Regions from separate parts of the Streptomyces amakusaensis genome, predicted to be linked through region 2. Evidence: predicted binding sites of a transcription regulator. Region 2 holds the regulator's gene; each other region holds the start of a gene.

Region 1 (10,171 bases), on a different contig from region 2:
CTCGTCGGAGACGACCGGGATCTCCTTGGCGACCAGGTTCATCCCGTCCCTGATCGGGTTGACCAGGGCGACGTCGGCCAGCCGGTAGGCGGCGAGCGAGCGGGCGAAGTCGTCCTTCACATGGAGGACGACCGGCGTCCAGCCGTCGGTGCCGTACTTCTCGTTGATCTCGTCGGCGACCCGGCGCACCTCGGCCGTGTACTCGCGGTAGACCGCCAGATCCTGACGGGAGGGGTAGGCGAGGGCGAGGTGGACGACGCGCTCGCGCCACTCGGGGCGGGTGTCGAGCAGCTGCCGGTACGCGAGGAGGCCGCGCACGATGTTCTTGGACAGCTCGGTGCGGTCGACCCGGACCACGGTGCGGCGGCCGGGGCCGATCTGCTCGCGGAGGGCGGTCATCCGCTCGGCCACGTCCGGCCGGTGCGAGCGCTCCTTGAGGAAGCCGGCGTCCGCGCCGAGCCCGTGGACCCCGATCCGGCGGCCGGTGAGGGCGTCCTCGCCCAGCACCCGCACGGCGCAGTCGGTGAAGGCGTCGGCCCAGCGGCGGGTGAGGAAGCAGGTGCGGTCCGCGCCGAGGAGGCCGCGCAGCAGCTGTTCGGCGATGTCGTCGGGGAGCAGCCGGAAGTAGTCGGCGGGGGCCCAGGGGGTGTGCGAGAAGTGTCCGATCCGCAGATCGGGGCGCAGCTCGCGGAGCAGGCCGGGGACGAGCGCCAGATGGTAGTCCTGGACGAGGACCGCGGCCCCGTCGCCGGCGTGGTCGGCCAGGGCCTGGGCGAAGGCGCGGTTGTAGCTCTCGTACGCGCTCCACCGGCGGCGGAAGTCCGCGTCGAAGACGGGTTCCAGCGGGGTCTGGTACAGCAGATGGTGGACAAACCAGAGGACGGAGTTGGCGATGTCGTTGTACGCGGCGGAGTGGATGTCCGGGTCGATGTCGAGCATCAGCACGCCCGGTTCGCCGACACCGCGCCGCAGTGCCTCGCGGTCGCCCTCGCCGAGGGCGGAGCAGACCCAGAGGGAGTCCGCGCCGGAGCCGGCGGCGGAGAGCCCGGAGACCATCCCGCCGCCGCCGCGCCGGGCGTCGAGCGCTCCGTCCTCGCCGAGGGCGTAGGAGATCGGACCCCGGTTCGACGCTACGAGGATCTGGGCGCGGACCGGTGTTGCGGGGGGCTCGGAGACCATGTCGCGAAACCTAGCCCGCCGGGTGGGGCCTCAAACGTGCGTACGCCTCCGGTCGGCTCACTCGCCCCGGGCACTCGGCTCATTCGGCACGGCCGCCCCGGCGGCCCCGCCCGGCGGCGAGGGCGACGGCCGCGACGGCGGCGAGGCTGAGGACGAGTCCGCCGAGCAGCCAGAGCCGCTCGGCCGACATCAGGACATGACGGGCGAAGTTCATACATACGATGTTCGACCGGCGGGCGGGGCTCAGGCCGCCCGACGCGCCGCGTACTCGCGGATCTCCCGCATCGGGGGCCGCTCCTCGGTGTCCACCGGGTGGGTGCGCGGGACAAAGCCGTCCGCGCCGCGCTCGAACTGGGTCAGCGACGGCCGCACCAGCTGGCCGCGCTCCAGTCTGAGCTGGGCGGTGCGGTAGATCGCCGCGGCCATCCGGCCGAGCGCCCGGGCGTCCTGGTGGCGGTGTTTGCGGGAGCCGACGTCGACCTGGGCGAGGGCGTCCAGGCCCACCGCGCGCAGGGCGTCGACCAGGAGGCCCAGCTCGACCCCGTACCCGACCGGGAAGGGCAGCGACTCCAGCAGGGAGCGGCGGGCCGCGTACTCGCCGCCCAGCGGCTGGACGAAACCGGCCAGCCGGGGCCAGTGCAGATTGAGCAGCGGGCGGGCCACCAGCTCGGTGACCCGCCCGCCCTGCCCCGGGGCGTCGTCCAGCGGGCGGTCGTACATCGCCTTGACGAAGTCGATCCCCGGGTCGGTGAGCAGCGGCCCGACGATCCCGGAGACGAAGTCGGCGGAGAAGTCCCGAAGGTCGGCGTCGACGAAGCACACGATGTCACCGCCGGTCACCATCAGCGACCGCCACAGCACCTCGCCCTTGCCGGGCAGCGCCGGCAGCCGGGGCAGGATCGCGTCCCGGTGCACCACCCGCGCCCCGGCGGCGGCGGCGATCGCGGCGGTGCGGTCGGTGGAGCCGGAGTCGATCACCACCAGTTCATCGACGAGCGGGGCGGTCTCCATCAGCTCCCGGCGGATCACGGTGACGATGTCCCCGACGGTCGCCTCCTCGTTGAGCGCGGGCAGCACGACGCTGACCGTCGCCGAGGACGCCCGCTTGGCCGCCAGCAGCCGGTGCAGCGGCCGGTCGGCGGCCTTCCAGGTCCGCCCGGTCAGCCAGTGCTCCACTTCATCGAGCACGTGTACCCACTCCCCACAGCAGCCCTGTGACGCATCTCGCGGTGCGGACGACTATCTCAACCGTCCATGCCTTCGGTTACAGTCTTGAACAACGCGGACGCCCGTCGCATGTCGGGGTCGTTCCCGCGTTACACAATCGAATACCGCTCATCCAGAGGGGCAGAGGGATACGGCCCGTTGAAGCCCCGGCAACCCTCCAGCCGGTCTCAGTCGCTGTTCAGCGCATGAGGCTCCCGGCTCGGGAAGGTGCCAAATCCGTCTCATGGCGAGCCTCGCCATGGGAAAGATGAGGAGAAAGGGCCTCCCTCCATGGCTGTGCAGACCGTCGCAACCACCCCCGTCACCCCTGTCGATCTCGGACCGGCCGCAGCGCTGTCGTGTCGCGAGTGCGGTGAGCGTTTCGAACTGGGCCCGATCTTCGCCTGTTCCTCCTGTTTCGGCCCCCTGGAAGTCGCCTACGACCTCCCCGCCGAGGGCCCCGAGGCGCTGCGCGCCCGGATCGAGGCCGGCCCGGAGAACATCTGGCGCTACGCCCCGCTGCTGCCCGTCCCCGCGGACGTGGCCGGCAAGCCGAATCTGAACCCCGGTTTCACCAAGCTGGTCAAGGCCGACAACCTCGCCCGTGAACTGGGCGTCACCGGCGGCCTGTTCGTCAAGGACGACTCCGGCAACCCGACCCACTCCTTCAAGGACCGGGTCGTCGCGATCGCCGTCGAGGCCGCCCGCGCCTTCGGCTTCACCACCCTCTCCTGCTCCTCCACCGGCAATCTGGCCGGCGCGGTCGGCGCTGCCGCCGCGCGGGCGGGCTTCCGCTCCTGCGTGTTCATCCCGCACGACCTGGAGCAGGGCAAGGTCGTCATGGCCGCGGTCTACGGCGGCGAGCTGGTCGGCATCGAGGGCAACTACGACGATGTGAATCGTTTCTGCTCCGAGCTGATCGGCGACCCGCTCGGCGAGGGCTGGGGCTTCGTCAACGTCAACCTCCGCCCGTACTACGGCGAGGGTTCCAAGACGCTCGCGTACGAGATCTGCGAGCAGCTCGGCTGGCGGCTGCCCGATCAGATCGTGATCCCGATCGCCTCCGGCTCCCAGCTCACCAAGATCGACAAGGGGCTCCAGGAGCTGATCAAGCTGGGCCTGGTCGAGGACCGCCCGTACAAGATCTTCGGGGCCCAGGCCGAGGGCTGCTCGCCGGTCTCGGCGGCCTTCAAGGCCGGACACGACGTGGTGCGCCCGGTGAAGCCGGACACCATCGCCAAGTCGCTGGCGATCGGCAACCCGGCGGACGGGCCGTACGTCCTGGACATCGCCCGCCGCACCGGCGGAGCGGTCGAGGACGTCACCGACGCGGAGATCGTGGACTCGATCAAGCTGCTGGCCCGCACCGAGGGCATCTTCGCGGAGACCGCCGGCGGGGTGACCGTGGGCGTGACCCGGAAGCTGATCGAGGCCGGTCTGCTCGACCCGACGCTGACCACGGTCGTCCTCAACACCGGCGACGGTCTCAAGACCCTGGACGCGGTCGCCCCGACCAGCGGCCCCACCGCGACCATCCGCCCCAGCCTGGACGCGTTCCGCGACGCCGGCCTGGCCCACTGAAACCCCTGGGAGAGCTGAAAATGAGCGTCAACGTACGAATCCCCACCATTCTGCGCACCTACACCGGCGGCCAGGCCGAGGTGGCGGCCGAGGGCACCACCCTCTCCGAGGTGATCGCGGACCTGGAGCGCAATCACTCGGGCATCGCCGCGCGCGTCCTGGACGAGACCGGCAAGCTGCGCCGGTTCGTGAATGTGTACGTCAATGACGACGACGTCCGCTTTGAACAGGGTCTCGACACCGTGACGCCGGACGGCGCCGGAATCTCGATCATTCCCGCGGTCGCCGGAGGCTGATCCCCGGGTCCCCTCCCGCCCTCCGGGGTTCTTCCCGGACCCTCCCCGCGCCACACCGGTTGCCCTCTCCGTCGAAATAAACGGAGGGGGCAATTCCGCAGGATTGAAGGCGCTACAGTTGGGGAATGTCCCGCGGCCGGCCGCGCTTCTCGGCATACGAGAATGCGCCCCCGCGCGATAAGAAGCAGCCAATGTGCGCGATTGATTTGCCGCTTAAGTCTTCTTTGTCGGGCCCGACTTGCCCCACAACCTTGTGAATTCAGGCTAATTCATCGATCCGCCGTGCCCGGATTTCTCGTCCGATTGACCTGTTGCAGAGGGCAGTTGGGCAGATACATTCAGCCGCGGTCGACGCGTTCCGGCGCACATCCGCAGAGCCTCCCTCCGCACCTGGAGGACGGCTCGCGGCGGGTGAGATCTGACCCGGGTCCGCGAGGTGCGGTCCTGCGCAAGGGCCAGTAATAGGGGAGTTAGGCATGGCTCAGGGCACCGTCAAGTGGTTCAACGCGGAGAAGGGGTATGGCTTCATCGCGGTCGACGGTGGTGCGGATGTATTCGTCCACTACAGCGCGATCCAGATGGACGGATACCGCACCCTGGAGGAGGGTCAGCGAGTCGAGTTCGAAATCTCGCAGGGACAGAAGGGTCCGCAGGCGGACATGGTGAAGCTCGCGGTCTGATTCCGCGGTCCGAGCCAGACCTGCGACACCTGCGACGCGATCGGCCACCGACGCGTTCACGCATGTTGGGGTCCGCATCCCGGGAAACGGGGTGCGGACCCCACACGCGTGTACGGGCGGGGCCGCGCCTACCCCCACCTGCCCCGGGAGCCTTGTGCGGCCCGGGTCCGGGAGGGGTTCCGGCACCCTCCCCGAGGGGCCGGTTCTGCCAGAGGCGCTTGCACTCGGCAGGGGCGAGTGCTAATCATTGGCGTTAGCACTCTCCTAGTGAGAGTGACAGAACATGGACCGAGCAGGTGAGGTCCGCAGGCCTGTGGGGCAGAGAACCACACGGCGCGCGGGCCGTCCGTCGCGGGCGCCGTCGCGGTCCGGCCAGAGCTTCCCACCAGTCCGTGGAGGACACTTCACATGGCAAAGATCATCGCGTTCGACGAGGAGGCGCGGCGCGGCCTTGAGCGCGGTATGAACCAGCTCGCCGACGCCGTCAAGGTCACCCTCGGTCCCAAGGGCCGCAACGTCGTCCTTGAGAAGAAGTGGGGCGCGCCCACGATCACCAACGATGGTGTTTCCATCGCCAAGGAGATCGAGCTCGAGGACCCGTACGAGAAGATCGGCGCCGAGCTGGTCAAGGAAGTCGCCAAGAAGACGGACGACGTCGCCGGCGACGGAACCACCACCGCGACCGTTCTCGCCCAGGCGCTCGTCCGCGAGGGCCTGCGCAACGTGGCGGCCGGCGCCAACCCGATGGCCCTCAAGCGCGGCATCGAGAAGGCCGTCGAGGCCGTCTCCGGCGCCCTGCTGGAGCAGGCCAAGGACGTGGAGACCAAGGAGCAGATCGCTTCCACCGCCTCCATCTCCGCCGCCGACACCCAGATCGGCGAGCTCATCGCCGAGGCGATGGACAAGGTCGGCAAGGAAGGCGTCATCACGGTCGAGGAGTCCCAGACCTTCGGTCTGGAGCTGGAGCTCACCGAGGGCATGCGCTTCGACAAGGGCTACATCTCGGCGTACTTCGCCACCGACATGGAGCGTATGGAGGCGTCCCTGGACGACCCGTACATCCTGATCGTGAACTCCAAGGTCGGCAACGTGAAGGACCTCCTTCCGCTGCTGGAGAAGGTCATGCAGTCGGGCAAGCCCCTGCTGATCATCGCCGAGGACGTCGAGGGCGAGGCCCTGTCCACGCTGGTCGTGAACAAGATCCGCGGCACCTTCAAGTCCGTCGCCGTCAAGGCCCCGGGCTTCGGCGACCGCCGCAAGGCCATGCTGAACGACATCGCCATCCTCACGGGCGGCACGGTCATCTCCGAGGAGGTCGGCCTCAAGCTCGAGAACGCCGGTCTGGACCTGCTGGGCCGCGCCCGCAAGGTCGTCATCACCAAGGACGAGACGACCATCGTCGACGGCTCCGGTGACAGCGACCAGGTCGCCGGCCGGGTCAACCAGATCCGCGCCGAGATCGAGAACTCCGACTCGGACTACGACCGCGAGAAGCTCCAGGAGCGCCTCGCGAAGCTGGCCGGCGGCGTGGCCGTCATCAAGGCCGGCGCCGCGACCGAGGTCGAGCTCAAGGAGCGCAAGCACCGCATCGAGGACGCCGTTCGCAACGCGAAGGCGGCCGTCGAGGAGGGCATCGTCGCCGGCGGCGGCGTGGCCCTGATCCAGGCTTCCTCGGTCTTCGAGAAGCTGGACCTCGAGGGCGACGAGGCGACCGGCGCCAACGCCGTCCGTCTGGCCCTGGAGGCCCCGCTCAAGCAGATCGCCGTCAACGGTGGTCTTGAGGGCGGCGTCATCGTCGAGAAGGTGCGCAACCTGCCCATCGGTCACGGCCTGAACGCCGCGACCGGCGAGTACGTCGACATGATCGCCGAGGGCATCATCGACCCCGCGAAGGTGACCCGCTCTGCTCTGCAGAACGCGGCCTCCATCGCGGCGCTGTTCCTGACCACCGAGGCCGTCATCGCCGACAAGCCGGAGAAGGCCGCCGCGGCCGCTCCGGGCGGCATGCCGGGCGGTGACATGGACTTCTGATCCCTCGTCGGATCAGCTGCTCCAGCAGTCCGAAGGGCGGCACCCCTCTCCCAGGGGGTGCCGCCCTTCGGCGTGCGTGCGCGCTACCCCCGATCCCGGCGGATACTCCCCGGGCCGCCGGACCGGCCCCCTTCAGGTGAAGGATCACGCCGGGGGCTGTCGCGAGGGCGGGCGGCTCCCGCACCATCGACAAGCGCCACCGCACCGCAGCACCGCGCACCACCGTGACACCGCAGCACCGTGACACCGCAGCACCGTGACACCCGCAGCACCGTGACACCGCGGCCCCACGACCGGCCGCCGTCACCCGAGCGCTCCCCGGTACAGCCGACCCGGGGAGCGTTCGCCGTTTCCGGCACCGGGGCGGACGGCGTCCCCTACCCCGGGCGAAGGATTCCCCCGCCGCGCCTCCACCCAGAGGCGTAGACAAGACTGTCCCGACGGGGGATTCCTCCGGACAGAGGACACGACAGGGTTCAGCCCTGAGCCCACCAACTGCCTTTAAGGAAACACTTCATGCAGAGACGACGACTCGTTCCCGTGCTGGCGGTGAGCGTCATGGCGACGCTGGCCCCCGCGGTCGCCACCACCGCGAACGCCGCCCCGACACCGGCGAGTCCGCTGGCCGCACTGGCCCAGCAGAAGCCCTCCTGGAAGCGGTGCGCCCCCGATCTGCCGGCCGCCTTCCAGTGCGCCACGATCAAGGCGCCGCTCAGCTACGCCAACCCCGGCGGCAAGAAGACAGACGTGGCGATATCCCGCTACAAGACGAGCGTGAAGGGCAAGCGCCACGGTGTGCTGCTCTCCAACCCCGGCGGCCCGGGCGGCGACGGCATCACGCTCCCGCTGGAGCTGAAGGAGGCGCTGCCCAAGTCCGTGCAGGAGCGGTACGACCTCATCGGCTTCTCCCCGCGCGGCATCGGCCAGTCCTCCGCGATCAGCTGCGGGCTCTCCGACAGCGACGCCAACTGGCCGCGCCCGTACAAGGCGAAGACCTTCGCCAAGGACGTCAGCTGGGCCAAGGGCGTCGCCGACAAGTGCCGCAAGAAGGCCGGCGACAAGCTGTCGCACATCACCACGCGCAACACTGCTCGTGACATGGACCTGATCCGTTCGGTCCTCGGCGAGAAGAAGATCTCGTACCTGGGCTACTCCTACGGCACCTACCTCGGAGCCGTCTACACCCAGATGTTCCCGAAGCAGACCGACCGCTTCATCCTGGACAGCGCCGTCGACCCCAAGCTCGCCTGGCGCGGCATGATCCAGGTGTGGGCCGAGGGCGTCGAGCCCGCGTTCCAGCGGTGGACGAAGTGGACGGCGGAGCGCGACTCGTCCTACAAGCTCGGCAACTCCTCCGCGAAGGTCGGCAAGACCTTCTGGGACCTGATCGCCCAGGCCGACCGGAAGCCGATCGTGGTCGGGGGCGAGCCGTACAACGGCGACGACATCCGCCAGATCATGCGGCCCGAGTTCTTCGACGTCCGCAGCGCCGCCGAGATCGTGGTGGAGCTGAAGAAGGCCGCGGCCGGCAAGAAGGTCTCGGCCCGCGCCCTCCCGGCCCAGGAGACCCCGGGCCCCGCCTTCCTGAAGCCCGTGGCGCCCGACAACGGCGAGTCGGTCTTCTGGACCGTCGCCTGCGGCGACAACTCCGCCGCCTGGTCGCGCGACACCGAGCAGTACCGCAAGGACGCGGTCCGGGACAAGGCCCGCTACCCGCTGTACGGCGACTTCGCGTCCAACATCAAGCCGTGCGCGTTCTGGAACAAGTCCGCCGAGGCCGCGACCAAGGTCGACAACAAGGTCCCCTCGCTGATCCTCCAGAACGAGTGGGACTCGCAGACCCCGCTCTCCACCGGGGTGGGCCTGCGCAAGGCGCTGCGCGGAGCCAAGATGGTGACCGTCAAGAACGGTGAGGGCCACGGGGTCTATCTGTTCGGCGGGAACGCCTGCGCGGACAAGGCCGGCACCACCTACCTGACCACCGGGAAGCTCCCGGCCAAGGACACCACCTGCACCGCGGCCGTCCCCCGCAAGTCGGCGACCACCACGCCGTCCTCCCCGCTCATCCAGGGCGCCAACCGCTTCTGAGACCGGGCACGGGCACCTGAGGTCCCGCCGGGGTGGCAGGCCGCGCCCCGGCGGGACTCTCCGTACCGCTCCCGGCGGGGATTCCCCGTACCGCCCCGGGACTCTCCGCGAGCCCCGGGGGCGGAAGGGCGGGCGCGGGCGTGGCACCATCGGGACCGTGCTCGATATCGGCTACTCCCTCTCCCCCCGCTTCCCGGACCCCCCGCAGACCGACTACCGGCAGGTGGACACCGCCTCCCTCCGCCACGACCTCTTCTGCGGCGACGTCTATCTCGCGGACACCAAGGCCGACCGCGAAGTTTCCACAGCCTGGGGATGGGTTCCGGTCCTCGACTTCGCGTGGGCCCTGTGCGACATCGTCGAGCGCCTCGACCGCGATCCGCGCGGCAGCCGCTCCGCCACCCCCCAATTCGCCGAGCTGGACTTCACCGAGTCCGCCGACCGGATGATCTTCGAGCGGCGCTTCGGCTGGGTGGACGTGGCCGCCGACTGGATGCGGAGCGACGAGCCGCCCCTCACCTTCAACCACGGCGAGCTGCGCCGCGAGGCCCGCGACTTCCTCCAGGACGTGATCGCGGATCTCACCGACATGCACGAGGGCCTCGCCGACAATCCCGTCATCTGGGACCTTCAGGCGCGCTTCCCCCGGATCTGACCGCACCCCGGCCCCCCGGGCTGCGGCGATGTCACAATCGCGCCCCGCCGCCCGTCCTCCCTCCGAGAGCCCCCACGGCCCTCCGAGGAAGAGGAAGGGCAGTCATGCACCGCATCACCATCGTCGGCGGCGGCTTCGCCGGACTCACCGCGGCCATCGCCGCGGCCGAAACCGCCGGCGCGACCACCGGCGGGACCACCGGCGGAGCCCGTGTCACGCTGTACGAGTCCCACCGCACCCTGGGCGGCCGGGCCCGCACCGACGACGGGCCGTACCGGACCAATGAAGGACCGCACGCCCTCTACAGCGGCGGCCCGCACTGGGGATGGCTCAGGCGGCGCGGTCTGATCGGACCGCTCGCCGCGATCCCACCGCTCGAAGGGGCCCGGTTCCGCTTCCGGTCCGGCGGGGCGCTGCGCAGGCTCCCGCCGCTCGCCCTGTACCGGCTGGCGCGG
Region 2 (10,171 bases):
GTGGTGGTCGGCGTGGATGTGGCGGGGGCGCAGATCGGTGCGCTGACCGCCGAGGCGGATGTCGAGCCTGCGGGGCCCGGCCCCTTCGAGGTCGTCGAGGATCCACAGCTCGCCGGCGGAGGAGTAGACGACACGGGTGCCGTCGGTGGCGGCCTGCCGGGCGTAGAAACCGTCGACGGGGGTGTGCCGCCGCAGTTCGGAGCCGTCGGGCAGGGAGGAGTAGAGCGCGCCGACGCCCTCGTGGTCGGAGAGGAAGGCGATTCTGCCGCCGACCCACAGCGGATACTCGATATTGCCCTTGCCGTCGAGCCCGGTGTGCAGCCGGGTGAAGTCGCCCGTGCCGTCGCGGTCGATCCAGAGCTTTCCGGCCGTGCCGCCCCGGTAGCGCTTCCAGGCGGCGGCCTCACGGCCCATGGTGGCGGAGAGCAGCAGCACCCCGGGTCCACCGTGGGCGAGGCCGCCGACCGGGCCGTGGGGCAGCTCGGTGCCGGGCCCCCCGTCCAGCGGGAGGGCGCGGGCCCAGGTGCGGCGCAGGGAGTGCCGGCCGTGGGTGGTGAGGGCGAGGATCTCGCCGTCCGGGGTCCAGCCCCGGACGGCGGTCTTGTGGCTGCCCCAGTGGGTGAGCCGGCGGGTCGGACCGCCGTCGACGGGCGCGAGATGCACCTCGGGCGCGCCGTCCCGGCGCGATGTCCAGGCGATGTGCGAGCCGTCGGGCGAGATCCGGGGATGGTCGACCGGTACGTCGTCGGCGCTGACGCGCCAGGCGCGGCCGCCGTCGAGAGGAGCGACCCAGACGTCGTCCTCAGCGGTGAAGGCGATCAACTCGCCGTGGGTGTGCGGATACCGAAGGTAGGCAGGCTGCGTCACCCTGTCACCCTAGGCAGCCCGGGGCCGGGAGGGCAGGGGTTTGACGGATCAGGGTTCGGCTGTGACGGCCGCCGCCCCGGTCACGGTCCGCGTCACGGTCCGCGTCGCCGTCCGCGTCGCCGTCTGTGTCACCGTCGCGGTGACGGTCCGTGTCACCGTCACGGCGGGTACGGGCCTGGAGCGCTGGTCCGGCGTGGTGGGGCGGGTGGCGGTGGGGGCGGGGTCGTCGCAGGAGCCGAGGAAGGTCGCGTCGAAGGCGGTCCTGCCGTCGATCCTGGCCCTGAGGTCGCCGCGTACACAGGTGCCGGAACGCTCGTCGGTGACGGTGCCCTTGAGCGTGATCTCCTTGCGGGAGGCGGTCTCGCCCTCGCAGTCGACGGTGGCGGGGCCGGTCCGGGCGGCCGGGGTCGCGGTCCCTCCTCCTCCCCCGCCCTCGCCGCCCTCGCCGAGCGCCGCCCGGCAGCTGAGCCAGCGCACTCCGACGCCGAGGCGTTCGAAGGTGCTGGTGGCCGTGCGGTCCGTGGTGTGGGCCACGGAACCGGCGTTGAGCCCGCCGCCGGGGGCCGGTTCGCAGCCGGCCAGCGCGAGGACCGTCACGAGGACGACGAGGGCGGCGAGCGCGGTGCCGCTCGCGGCCGGGAGTGAACGGCGGTCGCGTCGCGCGCCGTTCGTGGTCATGCCGTTACCGGTGGTGCCGTTCATGGACGGCAGCGTGGCACCGAGCGGCGGTCAGCAAAAGAGTGGTTGCGGACACACATCCCCCGTACGGTCACGGGGATGACCAGGAAGCCGCTCCGGCCCCGCAGACTCATCACCGACCCCGATACGGTCCATATGTGGACGGTTCGCCACAAACACGAGGGGGAACAGGGCCGTTGGCGTGACTGTCGTACGGTCCTCTCTTTACGCCGCGAGGGCACCACACCCCGGCTGAACATCGTTTTCCGGCCCGGGGACGGCTGGATCATCGCGGACGGGTATGACGAATCCGGCAGTGTGGGTGACAGCGAACGGAATTGGCTGAATCTGCATGAACCGGGAGTCATTCGGCGTTTCGTCGACCAGGTGACGGCGCGCGGGCTGATGCCCTCGCGGCCGGGGACGGTCGAGATCGACGGCTGGCCGCTCTTCGTCGCGATCACCGGCTCACGGGTGGGCGGAGGCTGAGACTCCGGGCGAGAGGCCGAGGCGAGGAGCTACGACCAGCGGCCGGTGCGGCCGAGCAGCAGGGCGACGCCCGCCGTGCCCGCCGTCGAGGTGCGCAGCACGGTGCGGCCGAGCCGGTAGGGCCTGGCCCCGGCCTCGGCGAAGAGGGCCAGTTCCTGCGGCGAGACACCGCCCTCGGGGCCGACGACCAGCACGATCGAGCCCTGTGCCGGAAGCTCCGCGGTGGCGAGCGGCTCCGATCCCTCCTCGTGGAGGACCGCGGCGAAGTCGGCCGCCGCGAGCAGGGCGGCGACCTGCTTGGAGGTGGCGGCTTCGGCCACCTCGGGGAAGCGCAGACGGCGGGACTGCTTGCCGGCCTCGCGCGCGGTGGCACGCCACTTGGCGAGGGACTTGGCCCCGCGCTCGCCCTTCCACTGGGTGATGCAGCGGGCCGCCGACCACGGCACGACCGCGTCCACACCGGTCTCGGTCATGGTCTCGACGGCGAGTTCGCCCCGGTCGCCCTTGGGGAGCGCCTGGACGACGGTGATCCGCGGCCGGGGCTCGGGCTCCACCGGGAACTCCCGGGCCTCGACGATCAGCCGGTCCCTGCCCTCGGTCCGCAGCACGACCCCGGCCGCGCCCCGGCCCAGGCCGTCCGTCAGCACGATCTCCTCGCCGGGCTCAAGGCGGCGTACGGAGACGGCGTGGCGGCCCTCGGACCCTTCGAGGGTGAGCGGGGAGCCGGGCACGGCCCCCTCCAGGGAGTCGACGAGGAAGACGGGCGCGGTCATCAGGGGCTCTCCGGGGCGAGTGCGGCGCGGGCATGACATGTTTCGGCGGCGAGCATCTCGACCAGCTCACCGGCGGGGACGGCACGGGCCATCCGGTGGCCCTGCCCCGCCCACAGTGACATCCCCTGGGCGTCGCCCGCCTTGGCGGCGGCCTTGCGCAGACCGCTCGTCAGATGGTGCACCTGGGGGTAGGCGGCGGGGGCGTAGGGCCCGTGCTCGCGCATGAAGCGGTTGACGAGCCCTCGCGCGGGGCGGCCGGAGAAGGCGCGGGTGAGTTCGGTGCGGGTGAAGAGGGGGTTGGTCATCGCCTGTTTGTGCAGGGTGTGCGCGCCGGACTCGGGACAGACCAGGAAGGCGGTGCCGAGCTGCGCGGCGTTCGCCCCGGCGGCGAGCACGGCGGCGATCTGGGTGCCGCGCATCAGGCCGCCGGTGGCGATGACCGGCAGTTCGACGCCCTCCTCGCGGATCAGCGCGACCAGGGTGAGCAGCCCGATCCCGGCGCCGTCGGCGGCGGGGTCGTCCCGGTGGGCCCCCTGGTGTCCGCCGGCCTCCACGCCCTGGACGCAGAGCGCGTCCGCGCCCGCGAGCTGGGCGGCCCTGGCCTCTTCGGGGGTGGTGACGGTGACGACGGTGAGGGTGCCGGCCTTGGCGAAGGACTCCAGTACGTCGGAGCCCGGACAGCCGAAGGTGAAGGAGACGACGGGCACCGGGTCGTCGCGGAGGATGGCGAGCTTGGCCTCGTAGCCGTCGTCCCCGCCGGACTCGGGGTCGCCGAGAGGGGTCTCGTACCAGGCGGCCTCGCCCGCGAGCTGATGGCGGTAGACCTCGATGGCGGCGGGGTCGGCCGCGGCCCGCTGCGGCATGAAGAGGTTGACCCCGAAGGGCCGCGCGGTGAGTCCCCGGATCTGTTTGATCTCCTGGTACATGCCGCCCGCGGTCTTGTATCCGGCGGCCAGGAAGCCGAGCCCGCCGGCCTCGGACACGGCAGCGGCCAACTGCGGACACGACGCGCCGCCCGCCATGGGGGCCTGCACGATGGGATACCGGCAGAGATCGGTCAGTGCGGAGGACATGCTTGCATCGTGCCATGCCGCTCCCGGGCCGCCGAATCGAGCGCTGCCCAGTCCGCAGAGGGGTTTCGGGGGCCGGACGGGCCGTTCGCCAAGATCCTCACGGCAGCGGCGAGTTGGGCCCGCTCCCATGCCGCGCCCCTTACCGGGAGCCCGCGCGAAGGGGCGGGGAGGCAGGCGGGGAGGCGGCGGCGCGGGCGGGCACGGAGAAGGGGGCACGGGACGGACCTGTACCCCCTTCGACTGTCCGCGCCGACGGCTAACGACCGTTGAAGGCGTCCTTCAGCCGGGAGAACAGGCCCTGCTGGCCGGGCTGGAACTGCCCCAGCGGGCGCTCCTCGCCGCGCAGCTTCGCCAGCTCGCGCAGCAGCCTCTCCTGCTCGGCGTCGAGCTTCTGCGGGGTCGTCACCTCGACGTGCACGATGAGGTCGCCGCGCCCGCCGCCGCGCAGATGCGTGACACCGCGCCCGTGCAGCGGAATCGACTGCCCCGACTGGGTGCCGGGCCGGATGTCGACCTCCTCCACCCCGTCGAGCGTCTCCAGCGGCACCTTGGTGCCGAGCGCGCCCGCCGTCATCGGGACGGTCACGGTGACATGGAGATCGTCGCCGCGCCGCTGGAAGACCGGGTGGGGCAGCTCGTGGATCTCGACGTACAGATCGCCGGCGGGGCCGCCGCCGGGGCCGACCTCGCCCTCGCCCGCGAGCTGGATGCGGGTGCCGTTGTCGACACCGGCGGGGATCTTCACGGTCAGGGTCCGCCGGGAGCGCACCCGGCCGTCGCCCGCGCACTCCGGGCAGGGGGTCGGGACGACGGTCCCGAAGCCCTGGCACTGGGGGCACGGCCGCGAGGTCATGACCTGACCCAGGAAGGACCGCGTGACCTGCGAGACCTCACCACGGCCGCGGCACATGTCACAGGTCTGGGCCGAGGTGCCCGGAGCCGCGCCCTCACCGCTGCAAGTGGTGCAGACCACGGCGGTGTCGACCTGGATCTCCTTGGTGGTGCCGAAGGCGGCCTCACCCAGCTCGATCTCCAGCCGGATCATCGCGTCCTGGCCGCGCCGCGTCCGCGACCTCGGCCCGCGCTGGGACGCCGTCCCGAAGAAGGCGTCCATGATGTCCGAGAAGTTCCCGAAGCCACCGGCTCCGAAGCCGCCCGCGCCCGCGCCGCCGGCCTGCGACAGCGGATCGCCGCCGAGGTCGTAGACCTGCTTCTTCTGCGGATCGGAGAGCACCTCGTAAGCGGCGTTGATCTCCTTGAACCGCTCCTGGGTCTTCGGATCCGGGTTGACGTCCGGATGCAGCTCGCGTGCGAGCCGCCGGAAAGCCTTCTTGATCTCGTCCTGAGATGCGTCGCGGCGCACGCCGAGTACGGCGTAGTAGTCCGTGGCCACTTACGACTCCGCCAGGATCTGTCCGACGTAACGTGCCACTGCGCGTACCGCTCCCATCGTTCCGGGGTAGTCCATGCGGGTCGGTCCGACCACGCCGAGTTTGGCGACTGCCTCGTCGCCCGAACCGTAGCCGACGGCGACCACGGACGTAGAGTTGAGTCCTTCATGGGCGTTCTCGTGACCAATGCGGACGGTCATCCCCATACCGCCCGACTCCTTCGCCTCACCCAGCAGCTTGAGAAGCACCACATGCTCCTCAAGCGCCTCCAGCACGGGCCGGATGGTGAGCGGGAAGTCGTGCCCGAAGCGGGTGAGATTGGCGGTCCCGCCGATCACCAGTCGCTCCTCGGTCTCCTCCACCAGGGTCTCCAGCAGCGTGGAGAGCACGGTGGAGACACCGCCCCGGTCCTCCGGATCGAAGGATTCCGGAAGGTCCTGGACCAGCTGCGGCACATCCGCGAAGCGGCGGCCGACGACCCGGCTGTTGAGCCGGGCCCGCAGATCCGCGAGCGGGACCTCCCCGAAGGGCGCGGGACAGTCGATCATGCGCTGCTCGACCCGGCCGGTGTCGGTGATCAGTACGAGCATCAGCCGCGCGGGCGCGAGCGAGAGCAGCTCCACATGACGGACGGTGGAGCGGGTGAGCGAGGGGTACTGGACCACGGCCACCTGACGGGTCAGCTGCGCGAGCAGCCGCACCGTACGGCTGACGACGTCGTCGAGGTCGACCGCGCCGTCCAGGAAACTCTGGATCGCGCGGCGCTCGGCGGACGACAGGGGCTTGACCCCGGCCAGCCGGTCCACGAAGAGTCGGTACCCCTTGTCCGTGGGGATGCGGCCGGCGCTGGTGTGGGGCTGGGCGATGAAGCCCTCCTCCTCCAGCACCGCCATGTCATTGCGGACCGTCGCCGGGGAGACGCCGAGCCGGTGCCGCTCGGTGAGCGCCTTCGAGCCGACGGGCTCCTCGGTGCCCACATAGTCCTGGACGATGGCGCGCAGCACTTCGAGTCTGCGTTCGCTGAGCATCGCGCACACCTCCAGCTTGTCCCTCGGTGGTTCTTCGGTCACTGCCTGGCACTCACCCGGTTCGAGTGCCAAAATTTCTCCGTGCCAGTGTACGGCCGTGGGGTACGCCCTGGGCAAGGGCGACCGGTCACGGTACCGCGCGCCCGCTTCGGGCACTGCCAGTAGCGTCGCGGTATGAACGTGAGTTGGGAAGACCACGGCTGGGAACGGCTGGCCGACACGGTGGGCCGGCGCAGACTCCCCGGCTGGGACGCGACCTGCGGACTGATCGTGGGTTCCGGGGGCGCGCTGCTGTACGACACGGGCTCCACCCTGCGGGAGGGCGCGGAGCTGCGCGCCCAGGCCGAGGCGCTGCTGCGGGGCCGGCGGGTGACGCATATCGCACTGGGCCATCCCCATTTCGACCATGTGATGGGGACCGCGGCCTTCGCGGGGGCCCGGGTGTACGGCGCGGCGGGCGTGGACGCGCTGCTGCGGCGGGAGCGGGACACGCTCCGCCTCGACGCGGTACGCCACGGGGTCGCGCCGGACGAGGCGGCGGAGGCGGCCGATGTGCTGGTCGCGCCGGAGCACCTGGTCTCCGGGGAGCTGACCCTGGACCTGGGGGGCGGCTGCCGGGTGCTGCTGGCGAACGTGGGCCCGGGGCACACCGGGCACGATCTGGCGGCCTTCGTGCCGGGCCGGCCGGAGGCCGCCGGGAGCCCCGGCGCTCCCGGTGTTCCCGGTGTTCCCGGTGTTCCCGGCATCGTGTTCTGCGGCGATCTGGTGGAGGAGTCCGGCGAACCGCAGGCGGGCCCGGACGCGACGGGTGCGCGCTGGCCCGCCGCGCTGGACCGGCTGCTGGCGCTCGGCGGCGAGGACGCGCTCTATGTGCCGGGGCACGGCGCGGTGGTCGGCGCGGCCTTCGTGCGCGCCCAGCGGGACGCGCTGGCGGAGCGGTTCGCCGTGTCGTAGCGTCGCCGAATGCGCAGCTACCACCCCGATCTGACCCCGCCCTGGAAGAAGTCGGCCCCGGCCCCCGAGGTGCCCGCCGACCCCGATCTGGTGGTGGAGGAGGTGACCACGGGCTTCTGCGGCGCGGTGACCGGCTGCGAGGCCGGGACGGTGACGCTGGAGGACCGCTTCGGCAAGCGCCGGGTCTTCCCGCTGGCCGCCCGGGGCTTTCTGCTGGAGGGCGCGGTGGTGACACTGGTCCGCCCGGCGGCGCGGGCGGCCTCCCCCGCGGCCCGTACGGCTTCGGGGTCGGTCGCGGTGCCGGGCGCGCGGGCCCGGGTGGCGCGGGCGGGGCGGATCTATGTCGAGGGGCGGCACGACGCGGAGCTGGTGGAGCGGGTCTGGGGCGACGATCTGCGGATCGAGGGGGTGGTGGTCGAGTATCTGGAGGGCATCGACGATCTCCCGGCCGTCGTCGCGGAGTTCGGCCCCGGCCCGGACGCCCGGCTGGGGGTGCTGGTGGATCATCTGGTCCCCGGCTCCAAGGAGTCCCGGATCGCCGCGCGGGTCACTGGATCCGATGTGCTGGTGGTGGGCCATCCGTACATCGACGTCTGGGAGGCCGTGAAGCCGTCCTCGCTGGGGATCGCGGCATGGCCGGTGGTGCCGCGCGGCGAGGACTGGAAGACGGGGGTGTGCCGGGCCCTGGGCTGGCCGGAGAACACGGGCGCGGCCTGGCAGCACATTCTGTCGAGGGTGGGTTCGTACCGGGATCTGGAGCCGGCGCTGCTGGGGCGGGTCGAGGAGCTGATCGACTTCGTGACCGCGGAATGACGGCGGAATGACGGCGAAAGGCCCTGGATCAGCCCTGGATCAGCCCTGGATTGATCACCGGATGAGGGCGGGTTGACGGGATGAATATGTGAATAAGTCTCCTTCAGGTCAGTATTGCGACTTTGAGCCGTTAATCACTCCTGTCGTGTAATAACCGCCGACCGTGGACAACTCCTCCCTGCGACAGCGCGCACACTCTGGGTAGCCAGTACACGCCGCAGACTGAGGAGGACAGCCATGGCTCTCGACCCCGGCCTCGCGAGTCTCCGCGCCGCGCGGGACGCGGACGACCGCCTCGAAGCGTTCGCCACCGGCTCGGACGGCACGCTCCGGCACATCCGGCAGAGCGGACCCGGCGGCTCCTGGGCCACCGAGTGGGTCGGCCGGGGAGGCTCGCTCACCACCGACCCCACGGTCTTCCGCAACGCCGACGGCCGGCTGGAGGTCTTCGCGGGCGGCCCCGACGGCCGGGTGTGGCACCTCTGGCAGACCGCGCCCGGCGGCGGCTGGACGACGGCCTGGCGACCGCTGGGCGAGCAGCGGGTGCTGGGGCGGCGCATCGCCGTCTTCCAGAGCGCCGACGGCCGGCTGGAGGTCTTCGTCCGGGGCGAGGACAGCGCGCTCTGGCACATCTGGCAGACCTCGCCCGGCGGCCGGTGGCACGACCGGTGGATCTCCCGGGGCGGGGTGCTGCGCGGCTGCCCCGCCGTCTTCCAGAACCACGACGGGCGGCTGGAGGTCTTCGTGCGCGGCGGCGACGACGCCCTGTGGCACCGGTGGCAGACCGCTCCGAACGGCCCCTGGAACCCCGGCTGGGTCTCGCGCGGCGGCGATCTGCGGGCCGATCCCGCGGTCTTCCCCAACAGGGACGGCCGGCTGGAGGTCTTCGCCAAGGCCCCCGACAACACGCTGCGCCACATCTGGCAGACCGTGCCCGGCGGCTCCTGGCACCAGAGCTGGGCCAATCGCGGCGGGCCCAGGATCGGGGTGCCCGCCGTCTCCCAGGAGGCCGACGGGCGGCTGGTGGTCTTCGCCCGGGGGACCGATCTGGGCGCGTGGCGGGCGGCGCAGCAGGTGCCGGGCGGCAGCTGGAGCGACTGGCAGGCGCACGGCGGGCTGCTCGCCACCGATCCCGTGCTCGGGCGCAACGCCGACGGCCGGCTGGAATCGCTCCACCTCAGCTTCGACAACGCCCTCTGGCACAAGTGGCAGACCTCGCCCAACAACGGCTGGACCGCCAGCTGGGCGGCGCGCGGCGGGAGTCTGGCGGCCCTCTGAGCCCCGGCCCGGACTCCCCGGACTCCCCCGGCCCCTTCAGACCACTCAGTCCACCAGGTCGCGGACGACGGCGTCGGCCAGCAGCCGGCCGCGCAGGGTCAGCACCCCGAGCCCCCGCTCGTACGCCGTCTCCTCCAGCAGCCCGTCCGCGAGCGCCTTGCGGGAGGCCGCCAGGCCGTCCGGCTTCAGCAGCGACAGCGGCACCCCGTCCCGCAGCCGCAGCTCCAGCATGATCCGCTCCACCCTGCGGTCCTCGTTCGGCAGCAGTTCCCGGGCCGCGCCGGGCGAGCGGCCCCCGGCCAGCGCCGCCGCGTAGGCGCCGGGGTGCTTCACATTCCACCAGCGCACCCCGCCGACATGGCTGTGCGCGCCGGGGCCCGCGCCCCACCAGTCCGCGCCCCGCCAGTACAGCTCGTTGTGCAGGCAGCGGCCGGCCTCGGAGGTCGCCCAGTTGGAGACCTCGTACCAGGAGTAGCCCGCGTCGGCGAGGACGGAGTCGGCGATCAGATAGCGGTCGGCGTGGATGTCGTCGTCGGTCATCGGCACCTCGCCGCGCCTGATGCGGCGCGCCAGCTGGGTGCCCTCCTCCACGATCAGCGCGTACGCCGAGATGTGGTCGGGCCCCGCCTCCACCGCCGCCGCCAGGGTGGCGCGCCAGTCCTCGTCGCTCTCCCCCGGGGTGCCGTAGATCAGATCCAGGTTCACATGCTCGAACCCGGCCGCCCGGGCCTCGGCCACACACGCCTCGGGCCTGCCGGGCGTGTGGGTGCGGTCGAGGACCTTCAGCACATGCTGCCGGGCGCTCTGCATCCCGAAGGAGATCCGGT
Region 3 (10,171 bases), on a different contig from region 2:
CTGGCCGCCGGGAAGCTCGCCCGGGGCGAGGAGTTCCTCCCCCCGCTGCCGCTCTATCTGCGCAGGCCGGACGCCCAGGTGCCGAAGAACTACAAGGTGGTCACCCCGAAGTGAGCACCGCCTCGGAGCCCGTGCTGCGCGAGATGCGCTGGTGGGACCTTGAGCCCGTACTCGACCTCGAACACACCCTCTTCCCGGAGGACGCCTGGTCGGCCGGGATGTTCTGGTCCGAACTGGCCCACGCCCGCGGCCCGCGCGCCACCCGCCGCTACGCCGTCGCCGAGTCCGACGGGAAGATCGTCGGATACGGCGGCCTCGCGGCGGCCGGCGGCCTCGGCGACGTCCAGACGATCGCCGTCGCCCGCGAGCAGTGGGGCACCGGCCTCGGCGCCCGGCTCCTCACCGATCTGCTGCGCCACGCCACCGCCTTCGAGTGCGACGAGGTCCTCCTCGAAGTGCGGGTGGACAACATCAGGGCCCAGAAGCTGTACGAGCGCTTCGGTTTTGAGCCCATTGGATTCCGCCGCGGCTACTACCAGCCCGGCAATGTCGACGCGCTCGTCATGCGGCTCCATGTGCAAGGGAATGTTTACTGATGGCTGACGAACCGCTGGTACTCGGTATCGAGACCTCCTGCGACGAGACCGGTGTCGGCATCGTGCGCGGCACGACCCTGCTCGCCGACGCCGTCGCCTCCAGCGTGGACACCCACGCCCGCTTCGGCGGAGTGGTCCCCGAGATCGCCTCCCGGGCGCATCTGGAGGCGATGGTCCCGACGATCGAGCGGGCCCTGAAGGAGGCCGGGATCTCCGCCCGCGACCTCGACGGCATCGCGGTCACCGCCGGGCCCGGCCTCGCCGGGGCGCTGCTGGTGGGTGTGTCGGCGGCCAAGGCGTACGCGTACGCCCTCGGCAAACCGCTCTACGGGGTGAACCACCTGGCCTCGCACATCTGCGTCGACCAGCTGGAGCACGGCAAGCTCCCCGAGCCCACGATGGCGCTGCTGGTCTCCGGCGGGCACTCCTCGCTGCTGCTCGCCCCCGACATCACCAGCGATGTACGGCCGCTGGGCTCGACCATCGACGACGCGGCGGGCGAGGCCTTCGACAAGATCGCCCGAGTCCTCGACCTCGGCTTCCCCGGCGGCCCGGTGATCGACCGGCTGGCGCGCGAGGGCGACCCGAAGGCGATCGCCTTCCCGCGCGGACTGAGCGGCTCGCGGGACCCCGCGTACGACTTCTCCTTCTCCGGGCTGAAGACCTCGGTCGCCCGCTGGATCGAGGCCAAGCGCGCCTCCGGCGAGGAGGTGCCGGTACGGGACGTGGCGGCGTCCTTCCAGGAGGCCGTGGTCGATGTGCTGACCCGCAAGGCGGTACGGGCCTGTGTGGACGAGGGGGTCGACCATCTGATGATCGGCGGCGGCGTCGCCGCCAACTCCCGGCTGCGGGCGCTCGCCCAGGAGCGCTGCGAGCGGGCCGGCATCCGGCTGCGGGTGCCCCGGCCCGGACTCTGCACGGACAACGGCGCGATGGTCGCGGCGCTCGGCGCGGAGATGGTGGCGCGCAACCGGCCCCCGTCGGACCTGGAGCTGTCGGCGGACTCCTCGCTCCCGGTGACGGACCCCCATGTGCCCGGGGCCCACGGCCACTCGCACGGCCACGGCCACAGCCATGACCACGACCATGTGCACGAGATCAGCAAGGACAACCTCTACTCATGACCGCGCCGCGCGTCATCACGCTGATGTGGGAGGCCCGGGCCGCCCGGGGCCGGGGCGCGGAGCTGCTGGAGTGGGCCCGCGCCCAGCGGACGGCGCGGGAGCCGCTGCGCCGGGAGACCTTCCGCGCCGGGCAGGACCGGGTGCTGGTGATGACCTGGTGGGAGGCCCCGGCGGAGGAGGGGGCGGCGCTGCCGGAGCTGCCCGAGCCCTCGGCGGACCTGATCACCAGGGCGGTGCACCGCTGGCGGTTCGAGTCCCTCGGCACCGGCTGACCGGCTGACCGGCTCGGCTCGGCCACTCCCGTCCTCTTCCCCGCGAGCCCCACGCCCTGTTTCCGCGCGCGTACGGCAACGTGCCGCGTCAAGGGGCCGAAAGGATCTGCCGAAGAAGAAGACATGATGAACAGCCAAGCGAGAGAGGCCCGTTGGGTCCTGACCGCCGTGCTCACCGCGCAGTTCCTGGTGGCACTCGACATGTCCGTGGTCAATGTGGCGCTGCCCGACATGCGCGACGACCTCGGCTTCACCCCCGACGCCCTGCAATGGGTCGTCGGCGCGTACGCGCTCACCTTCGGCGGGCTGCTGATGCTCGGCGGCCGGCTCACCGACATCCTCGGCAGCCGCCGCGTCCTCACCGCCGGACTCGCGATATTCGGCCTGGCGAGCCTGATCGGCGGCCTCGTCCAGTCGCCGGGCGCGCTGATCGCCGCCCGCGCCGCCCAGGGCATCGGCGCGGCGGCCCTCGCCCCCGTCGCCTTCACCCTGATCACCGTCACCTACGCCGCCGGACCCGCCCGGTCCAGGGCGCTCGGCAGATGGGGCACGGCCGGGGCCACCGGCGGGGCCGTCGGACTGCTCGCGGGCGGAATGCTCACCGACGCGACCGGCTGGCGGGCCGTGATGCTGGTCAACGTCCCCATCGTGCTCTTCGCCCTCTTCGCCACCGCCCGCGCCGGACTCCCCGCCACCCGCGACCCGGCCACCGCGCCGCGCCTCGACATCGGCGGAGCGCTGCTGGTCACCGCCGGTATGTCGCTGCTGGTGCTCGGCGTCGTACGCACCGAGTCCCAGCCCTGGGGCTCGGCCCCCACGCTGCTGACGCTCGGCGCGTCCGCCGTGCTGCTCGCCGCGTTCGCCGCCGTGGAGACGCGTACCAGCCGTCCGCTGCTGCGGATCGGACTCCTCGGGATACGTCCCGTGCTCGGCGCGAACGTCTTCTCGCTGCTTCTCAGCTCCGGCCAGTTCGCCGCGTTCTACTTCTGCTCGCTCCACATGCAGCAGGTGCTCGGCTACGGGGCCACCGCGACGGGCGTCGCCTTCCTGCCCTTCTGCGCCGGAGTGGTCGCCGGTTCGCTGATCGCCGCCAAGACGCTCGCCGCCGTCGGGGCCCGGGGCCTGCTGGCGCTCGGCGGGCTGCTCGGCGCGGCCGGACTCGCCGGATTCGCCCTCACCGCGACCCCCGACGGGAGCTTCGCGTACTCCATACTCTGGCCCTCGCTCCTCGCCAGCCTCGGCATCGGCCTCAGCTTCGTGCCCCTGGGCACGGCCGCGACCACCGAGGTGCCGCCCGCCGAGGTCGGCATGGCCGCCGGACTGCTCAACAGCTCCCGCCAGATCGGCGGCTCGCTCGGCCTCGCCGTCCTGGTCACGGCCGCCGGCAACGTCACCGGGTCCGGCACCGGCCCGGCGGCGCTCGCGGAGGGCTACCGGGCGGCCTACTGGGTGTGCGCCGGGCTGCTCGTGGTGGCCGCCCCGGTGGCGCTGGCCCTGCTGCCGGGCCGCGCCCGCACCTCCCCGGTGGCCCCCCGGGAGAGTTCCGAAAATAATTCCGGAGGGGATGTCGATCCGGCGGTCTCCCGTTCGACATAGGGGTGAGCGGCGGGGAAACGGCCCCGCCGGCCGTACAGAACCACCGAGGAGTCACCATGCCGCGCTTTCTGACGATGGTCCGCGTCGACGAGAACGACGTCCCCGCCGGCGGTGTCAGCGAAGGGCTGATGCGGCGGATGGGCGAGCTGATCGAGGAGATGACCAAGGCCGGAGTCCTGCTGGAGACCGGCGGTCTGACCCCCACCTCCGAGGCGACCAGGGTCACCTGGTCCAACGGGAGGATCAGCTACACCGACGGCCCCTTCACCGAGACCAAGGAGGTCATCGGCGGCTTCGCCCTCATCCAGGCCAAGGACCGGGCCGAGGCGCTGGAGTGGACCAAGCGCTTCCTCCAGGTCCACGAGGAGTACTGGACGATCACCTCCGAGATCCGTGAGATCGCCGAGGGCTGAGCACCGGGCCGTTGTTTGCCCCCGCGCCGCCCGGCTGCTCTGATGGCCCGGTGACGACAGCGAGCGCGGTGGAGACCGTATTCAGGATCGAGTCGGCGCGGATCATCGCCGGTGTCACCCGCATCGTGAGAGACGTGGGCATCGCCGAGGAGATCGCGCAGGACGCTCTGGTCGCCGCGTTGGAACAGTGGCCGGAGTCGGGCGTGCCGGAGAAGCCGGCCGCCTGGCTCATGGCCACCGCCAAGCACCGGGCGATCGACCTGGTGCGGCGCAAGGAGACCTACGCGCGCAAGCTCGCGGAGGTCGGGCGGAGCCTGGAGGACATCCCCCCGCCGGAGCCGCCGGGCGTCGACGACATCGACGACGACATGCTCCGGCTCATCTTCACCGCCTGCCATCCGGTGCTCTCCACGGACGCCCGGATCGCGCTCACCCTGCGGCTGCTCGGCGGCCTCACCACCGAGGAGATCGCCCGGGCCTTCCTCGCCGCGGAGCCGACGATCGCCCAGCGCGTCGTCCGCGCCAAGCGCTCCCTCGCCAGGGCCGGCGTCCCCTTCGAGGTGCCGTACGGACCCGACCGGGCGGCCCGGCTGGACTCCGTACTGGAAGTGATCTACCTCGTCTTCAACGAGGGGTACTCGGCGACCGCGGGCGACGACTGGCTCCGCCCCGCCCTGTGCGAGGACGCCCTCCGGCTGGGGCGGGTGCTCGCCGCCCTGATGCCCGGGGAGCCCGAGGCGCACGGACTGGTCGCGCTGCTGGAGCTCCAGACCTCGCGGATCCCCGCCAGGACCGGCCCGGACGGCCGCCCGGTGCTGCTCGCCGACCAGAACCGCACCCGCTGGAACCAGCTCTTCGTCCGCCGGGGCTTCGCCGCGCTCGGCCGCGCGACCGAGAGGGGCGGTACCCCGGGCCCGTACGTCCTCCAGGCGGCGATCGCCGCCTGCCACGCACGGGCGATCCGCTACGAGGACACCGACTGGGCGACCATCGCCGCGCTGTACGGACAGCTGGTCGCGGCGGTCCCCTCGCCGGTGGTGGAGCTGAACCGGGCGGTGGCGATCTCCATGGCCGAAGGGCCCGGCGCTGGCCTGGAGCTGGTCGACGCCCTCGCGGCGGAGCCCGCGCTGAAGGACTACCACCTGCTGCCCAGCGTCCGGGGCGATCTGCTGGCCCGGCTCGGGCGGACGGCCGAGGCCCGCGAGGAATTCCGCCGCGCGGCCGGGCTCACCCGCAATGAGCGGGAGCGCGAACTGCTGCTGGAGCGCGCCGAGGAGGGCTGAGCCCGCCTACTCGGCGGGGTGGCCGATCAGCATGGCGGGAGCGCCCGCGACCCGGGTCAGGAAGACCGTCGCCGAGTGCGGCCCCTGCGGCTTCACCTTGCGGCGCAGCTCCTCCGGCTCCACCGCCGAGCCGCGCTTCTTCACCGTCAGCGACCCCACCCCGCGCTCCCGGAGCAGCGCCTTGAGCCGCTTCAGATGGAACGGGAGGACATCGGTGATCTCGTACCCGGTCGCGAAGGGCGTGCCGGGGTGCGGTTCGTCCGAGGTGATGTACGCGATGGTCTCGTCGATCAGTCCGCCGTTCAGCGCCTCGGCGGCCTCGGCGACCAGATGCGCGCGGATCACCGCGCCGTCCGGCTCGTACAGATAGCGGCCGACCGGGCGGACCCGCGGGTCGGGCAGCCCCCGGCCGGTGAGGGTGCGCGGGCCGGGCAGCAGGGTCGCGGCGATCCCGGGGCCGGTGCTCCCGGTGTTCCCCGGTCCGGTGCTCCCGGCGTCCGGGCGTGCCCCGCGCCAGAGCACCGCCTCCTTCACATCGCCCTCGTCCGAGATCCACTCCGCGTCGAAATCCTCCGGCACCAGCTCGTGCGGGACCCCCGGCGCGATCTTGAGCGCGGCGTGCGGGCGGGCCCTGGCCGCCTCGATCGCCCAGGACAGCGGTGGGGAGTAGGCCTCCGGGTCGAAGACCCGGCCCCGGCCGCCCCGGCGCGCGGGGTCGACGAAGACCGCGTCGTACCCCGAGGTGTCGATCTCCGTCACATCGGCCTCGCGGACCTCGATCAGCTCCGCGAGCCCGAGGGCCGCCGCGTTGGCCCGTACCGCCGAGGCGGTCAGCGGGTCGCGGTCCACGGCCAGGACCCGGATGCCGGCCCGCGCGAGCGCGATGGCGTCGCCGCCGATGCCGCTGCACAGATCCGCGACCGAGCCCACGCCGAGCGCGGCGAAGCGGGCCGCCCGGTACTCGGCGACGGACTTGCGGGTCGCCTGTTCGACGCCGTTCGGGGTGAAGTACATCCGGTACGCGTCCTCCGCGCCGAACTTCGCCACCGCGCGCTGGCGCAGCCGGGCCTGTCCGATGGCGGCCGAGACCAGCTCGGCCGGGTGGTCGCGGCGCAGTCGGGTGGCGATCGCCAGCTCCTGGGCGGGGTTGAAGTCGCGGAGCGCGGCGAGCAGGGACTGGCCCTCGTCGGTGAGGAGCGGGGAGAGGTCGTTCACCTGGACATTGTGGGCCAAGTGTCGGGGGGCGTGTGGGCCAGCCGGGGGGACCGTCCGGCCCGGCCGGAGGTGTCGGCCGGTGCGACGGGGCCCGTGCTGACAGGATCCAGCGCCATGCAGCTAACCAGACAAACCGGAAACATGATGGAAAAATCCCTCTCATCGCCCCGGCGCTGTGGGCTCGCGGCCGCCCTGCTGGTCGCCCTGCTCGGCTCGGCGTGCGCGGCCGAGACGACCGGCGAACGCGAAGGCGCGCAGCGCGACACCGCCCGGACGGTCAAGGAGCGCGGGGCGGCGGGCCCGGGAGGTCCGGGCGGCGCGGGGGGACCGGGGGGACCGGGCGGCTCCCCGGCGGACCGCGCGGAGAGCGTCAGGAAGTCCCAGGCCCTGCGGGCCGTCGCCGCCCGCAAATGGGGCCTGGACCGCACCCCGCTGGCCGCGCCCCCGCCGCCCGCGGTCAAGCCCGTGATCACCACCCGCAAGGGCTTCGAAGTGGAGGGCGGCGAGTATCTGCCGCCGGTCTTCACCACGGTGCCGGTCACCGAGCGGGTCGTCTTCCTGACCATCGACGACGGCACGGAGAAGGACCCCGAGCTGCTGCGGATGATGTCGGAGCTCCAGATCCCGTACAGCGCCTTTCTGAGCGACTACGTGATCAACGACAACTACGGCTACTTCCGCGAGATGCGCGACCGGGGCGTCGCGCTCCACAACCACACCCTGAACCACCGCTACATGCCCGGACTGTCGTACAGCGCGCAGAAGCGGGAGATCTGCGGCCAGCAGTCCAACCTCGCCAGGCTCTACGGCAAGCGCCCGCCGCTCTTCCGCCCGCCGTACGGCAACTACAACCAGGACACCCTGCGCGCGGCCAGTGCCTGCGGGGTCAAGGCGGTGCCGCTCTGGGCGGCCGAGGCCTTCCCCGACCACATGGAGTGGCGCGAGTGGGACCGGGATCTGCACCCGGGCGACATCATCCTCACCCACTTCCGGGGCACGGAGGACTGGGAGGGCACGATGCCCGACATGATCCGGCAGGTCATGCGGACGGTGACGGAGAAGGGGTACGCGGTGGCCCGGCTGGAGGACTACGTCTAGGCCGGGTCCGGCGGGTCCGGCGGGTCCGGTCCGGTGGGTCCGGCGGGGTCGCTCGGGTCCCGTCCGGCCGTTCCCGTCCGGCGCGCGGGGGTCCGGTCCGCGCCCTCGGAGGCCGTCGCGCGCCCCCTCGTGATCGCGCCATCAGGGCGCTGTATTGGCACTCCGCTTGACCGAGTGCTAATCGCGGTCATAGTCTCGGGTCTGGCACTCCCCACCGGAGAGTGCCAATGCGCGACAGGGCAGGTCCGGCACCCGCGACGACGGATCGACCTGGTCGCCACCCCAGACAGTTAAACCCCGAGATCTCCGAAGGGGGAGGCCGGACCGTGACGACCACCAGCTCCAAGGTTGCCATCAAGCCGCTCGAGGACCGCATTGTGGTCCAGCCGCTCGACGCCGAGCAGACCACTGCCTCTGGCCTGGTCATCCCGGACACCGCGAAGGAGAAGCCCCAGGAGGGCGTCGTCCTCGCGGTCGGCCCGGGTCGCTTCGAGAACGGCGAGCGCCTGCCGCTCGACGTCAAGACCGGCGACGTCGTTCTGTACAGCAAGTACGGCGGCACCGAGGTGAAGTACAACGGCGAGGAGTACCTCGTCCTCTCGGCGCGCGACGTTCTCGCGATCATCGAGAAGTAGGTCGGATTACCGGGGCTCGCCCCGGAGTCTCCGTACCCCGTTTGTTTTTTGAACCGCGCCCCTGGCCCCCGCTGACCTTCATATCCGGGCGCTGGGGGCGCTGTTCGTATCACGAAGAGGACTGAAACGCTCCATGGCGAAGATCCTGAAGTTCGACGAGGACGCCCGTCGCGCCCTCGAGCGCGGCGTCAACAAGCTTGCCGACACCGTGAAGGTGACCATCGGCCCCAAGGGCCGCAATGTCGTCATCGACAAGAAGTTCGGCGCTCCCACCATCACCAACGACGGTGTCACGATCGCCCGTGAGGTCGAGCTCGACGACCCGTACGAGAACCTCGGCGCGCAGCTGGTGAAGGAGGTGGCCACCAAGACCAACGACATCGCTGGTGACGGCACCACCACCGCCACCGTGCTCGCGCAGGCGCTGGTCCGCGAGGGCCTCCGCAACGTCGCCGCCGGCGCCTCCCCCTCTTCCCTGAAGAAGGGCATCGACGCCGCGGTCAAGGCCGTGTCCGAGGAGCTCCTCGCGACCGCCCGTCCCATCGAGGACAAGGCCGACATCGCCGCCGTCGCCGCGCTCTCCGCGCAGGACCAGCAGGTCGGCGAGCTGGTCGGCGAGGCCATGGACAAGGTCGGCAAGGACGGTGTCATCACCGTCGAGGAGTCCAACACCTTCGGCCTGGAGCTCGACTTCACCGAGGGCATGGCCTTCGACAAGGGCTACCTCTCGCCGTACATGGTCACCGACCAGGAGCGTATGGAGGCCGTCCTCGACGACCCGTACATCCTGATCAACCAGGGCAAGATCTCCTCCATCCAGGACCTGCTCCCGCTGCTGGAGAAGGTCATCCAGGCGGGTGGCTCCAAGCCGCTGCTGATCATCGCCGAGGATGTCGAGGGCGAGGCGCTCTCCACCCTCGTGGTCAACAAGATCCGCGGCACGTTCAACGCCGTGGCCGTCAAGGCCCCCGGCTTCGGCGACCGCCGCAAGGCGATGCTCCAGGACATGGCCGTCCTCACCGGCGCCACCGTCATCGCCGAAGAGGTCGGCCTCAAGCTCGACCAGGCCGGTCTGGACGTGCTGGGCTCCGCCCGCCGCGTGACCATCTCCAAGGACGACACCACCATCGTCGACGGTGGCGGCAACTCCGCGGACATCACCGGCCGCGTGGCGCAGATCAAGGCCGAGATCGAGTCCACGGACTCCGACTGGGACCGCGAGAAGCTCCAGGAGCGCCTGGCGAAGCTGGCCGGCGGTGTCTGCGTGATCCGTGTCGGCGCCGCCACCGAGGTGGAGCTGAAGGAGAAGAAGCACCGTCTGGAGGACGCCATCTCCGCGACCCGCGCCGCGGTCGAGGAGGGCATCGTCTCCGGTGGTGGCTCCGCTCTGGTCCACGCCGTCAAGGTCCTCGAGGGCAACCTCGGCAAGGAGGGCGACGAGGCCACCGGTGTCGCCGTCGTCCGCCGCGCCGCCGTCGAGCCGCTGCGCTGGATCGCGGAGAACGCCGGCCTGGAGGGCTACGTCATCGTCTCCAAGGTCGCCGAGCTGGACAAGGGCCAGGGCTACAACGCGGCCACCGGCGACTACGGCGACCTGGTGAAGGCCGGCGTCATCGACCCGGTCAAGGTCACCCGCTCCGCCCTGGAGAACGCCGCCTCCATCGCGTCCCTGCTGCTCACGACCGAGACCCTGGTCGTCGAGAAGCCGGCCGAGGAAGAGGCCGACGCCGGTCACGGCCACGGTCACTCCCACTGACGCACGGCGCTGACGCACAGTCGGCACTGAAGTCCGCCGGGCCCGGCACCCTCTCACGGGGGTGCCGGGCCCGGCGGCTTTCTCAGGCCTCCCGCTCCAGCCCCGCCGCCGACACCGGCCGGGCGAACGGCAGCCCCCGGGCGTACCGCTCCAGCTCGTCCAGGGCCCGGTCCGCCAGCCGGT

Evidence for each region. The regulator HrcA, encoded in region 2, represses chaperone genes, less so after heat shock. The targets are predictions, from matches to a motif close to TTNGCACTCNGNNNNNCNGAGTGCNAA.
Region 1: groL (chaperonin GroEL) is a predicted target of HrcA. The motif match lies at 5,196-5,222, and genes of this name have one in related genera.
Region 3: groES (co-chaperone GroES) is a predicted target of HrcA. The motif match lies at 7,752-7,778, and genes of this name have one in related genera.

Annotation. Positions count from the first base shown of each region.
Region 1 is NZ_BAAASB010000001.1:576,934-587,104, forward strand. Features, by position in the region: gene ABD371_RS02430 (alpha,alpha-trehalose-phosphate synthase (UDP-forming)) at 1-1,179, opposite strand, end outside; gene ABD371_RS02435 (hypothetical protein) at 1,259-1,393, opposite strand; gene ABD371_RS02440 (glucosyl-3-phosphoglycerate synthase) at 1,423-2,367, opposite strand; SAM riboswitch class I at 2,512-2,660, shown strand; gene thrC (threonine synthase) at 2,677-3,966, shown strand; gene ABD371_RS02450 (MoaD/ThiS family protein) at 3,987-4,262, shown strand; gene ABD371_RS02455 (cold-shock protein) at 4,739-4,942, shown strand; gene groL (chaperonin GroEL) at 5,351-6,973, shown strand; gene ABD371_RS02465 (alpha/beta hydrolase) at 7,490-9,061, shown strand; gene ABD371_RS02470 (hypothetical protein) at 9,219-9,716, shown strand; gene ABD371_RS02475 (NAD(P)-binding protein) at 9,821-10,171, shown strand, end outside.
Region 2 is NZ_BAAASB010000003.1:103,848-114,018, forward strand. Features, by position in the region: gene ABD371_RS05640 (S41 family peptidase) at 1-867, opposite strand, end outside; gene ABD371_RS05645 (hypothetical protein) at 916-1,569, opposite strand; gene ABD371_RS05650 (hypothetical protein) at 1,645-2,034, shown strand; gene ABD371_RS05655 (16S rRNA (uracil(1498)-N(3))-methyltransferase) at 2,064-2,807, opposite strand; gene ABD371_RS05660 (nitronate monooxygenase) at 2,807-3,880, opposite strand; gene dnaJ (molecular chaperone DnaJ) at 4,137-5,273, opposite strand; gene hrcA (heat-inducible transcriptional repressor HrcA) at 5,274-6,299, opposite strand; gene ABD371_RS05675 (MBL fold metallo-hydrolase) at 6,474-7,253, shown strand; gene ABD371_RS05680 (DUF3097 domain-containing protein) at 7,263-8,066, shown strand; gene ABD371_RS05685 (PLL family lectin) at 8,304-9,344, shown strand; gene hemW (radical SAM family heme chaperone HemW) at 9,390-10,171, opposite strand, start outside.
Region 3 is NZ_BAAASB010000011.1:96,817-106,987, forward strand. Features, by position in the region: gene tsaB (tRNA (adenosine(37)-N6)-threonylcarbamoyltransferase complex dimerization subunit type 1 TsaB) at 1-114, shown strand, start outside; gene rimI (ribosomal protein S18-alanine N-acetyltransferase) at 144-596, shown strand; gene tsaD (tRNA (adenosine(37)-N6)-threonylcarbamoyltransferase complex transferase subunit TsaD) at 593-1,720, shown strand; gene ABD371_RS20415 (hypothetical protein) at 1,717-1,992, shown strand; gene ABD371_RS20420 (MFS transporter) at 2,116-3,588, shown strand; gene ABD371_RS20425 (YciI family protein) at 3,645-4,001, shown strand; gene ABD371_RS20430 (RNA polymerase sigma factor) at 4,052-5,284, shown strand; gene ABD371_RS20435 (THUMP-like domain-containing protein) at 5,291-6,499, opposite strand; gene ABD371_RS20440 (polysaccharide deacetylase family protein) at 6,641-7,597, shown strand; gene groES (co-chaperone GroES) at 7,924-8,232, shown strand; gene groL (chaperonin GroEL) at 8,366-9,988, shown strand; gene ABD371_RS20455 (hydroxyacid dehydrogenase) at 10,071-10,171, opposite strand, start outside.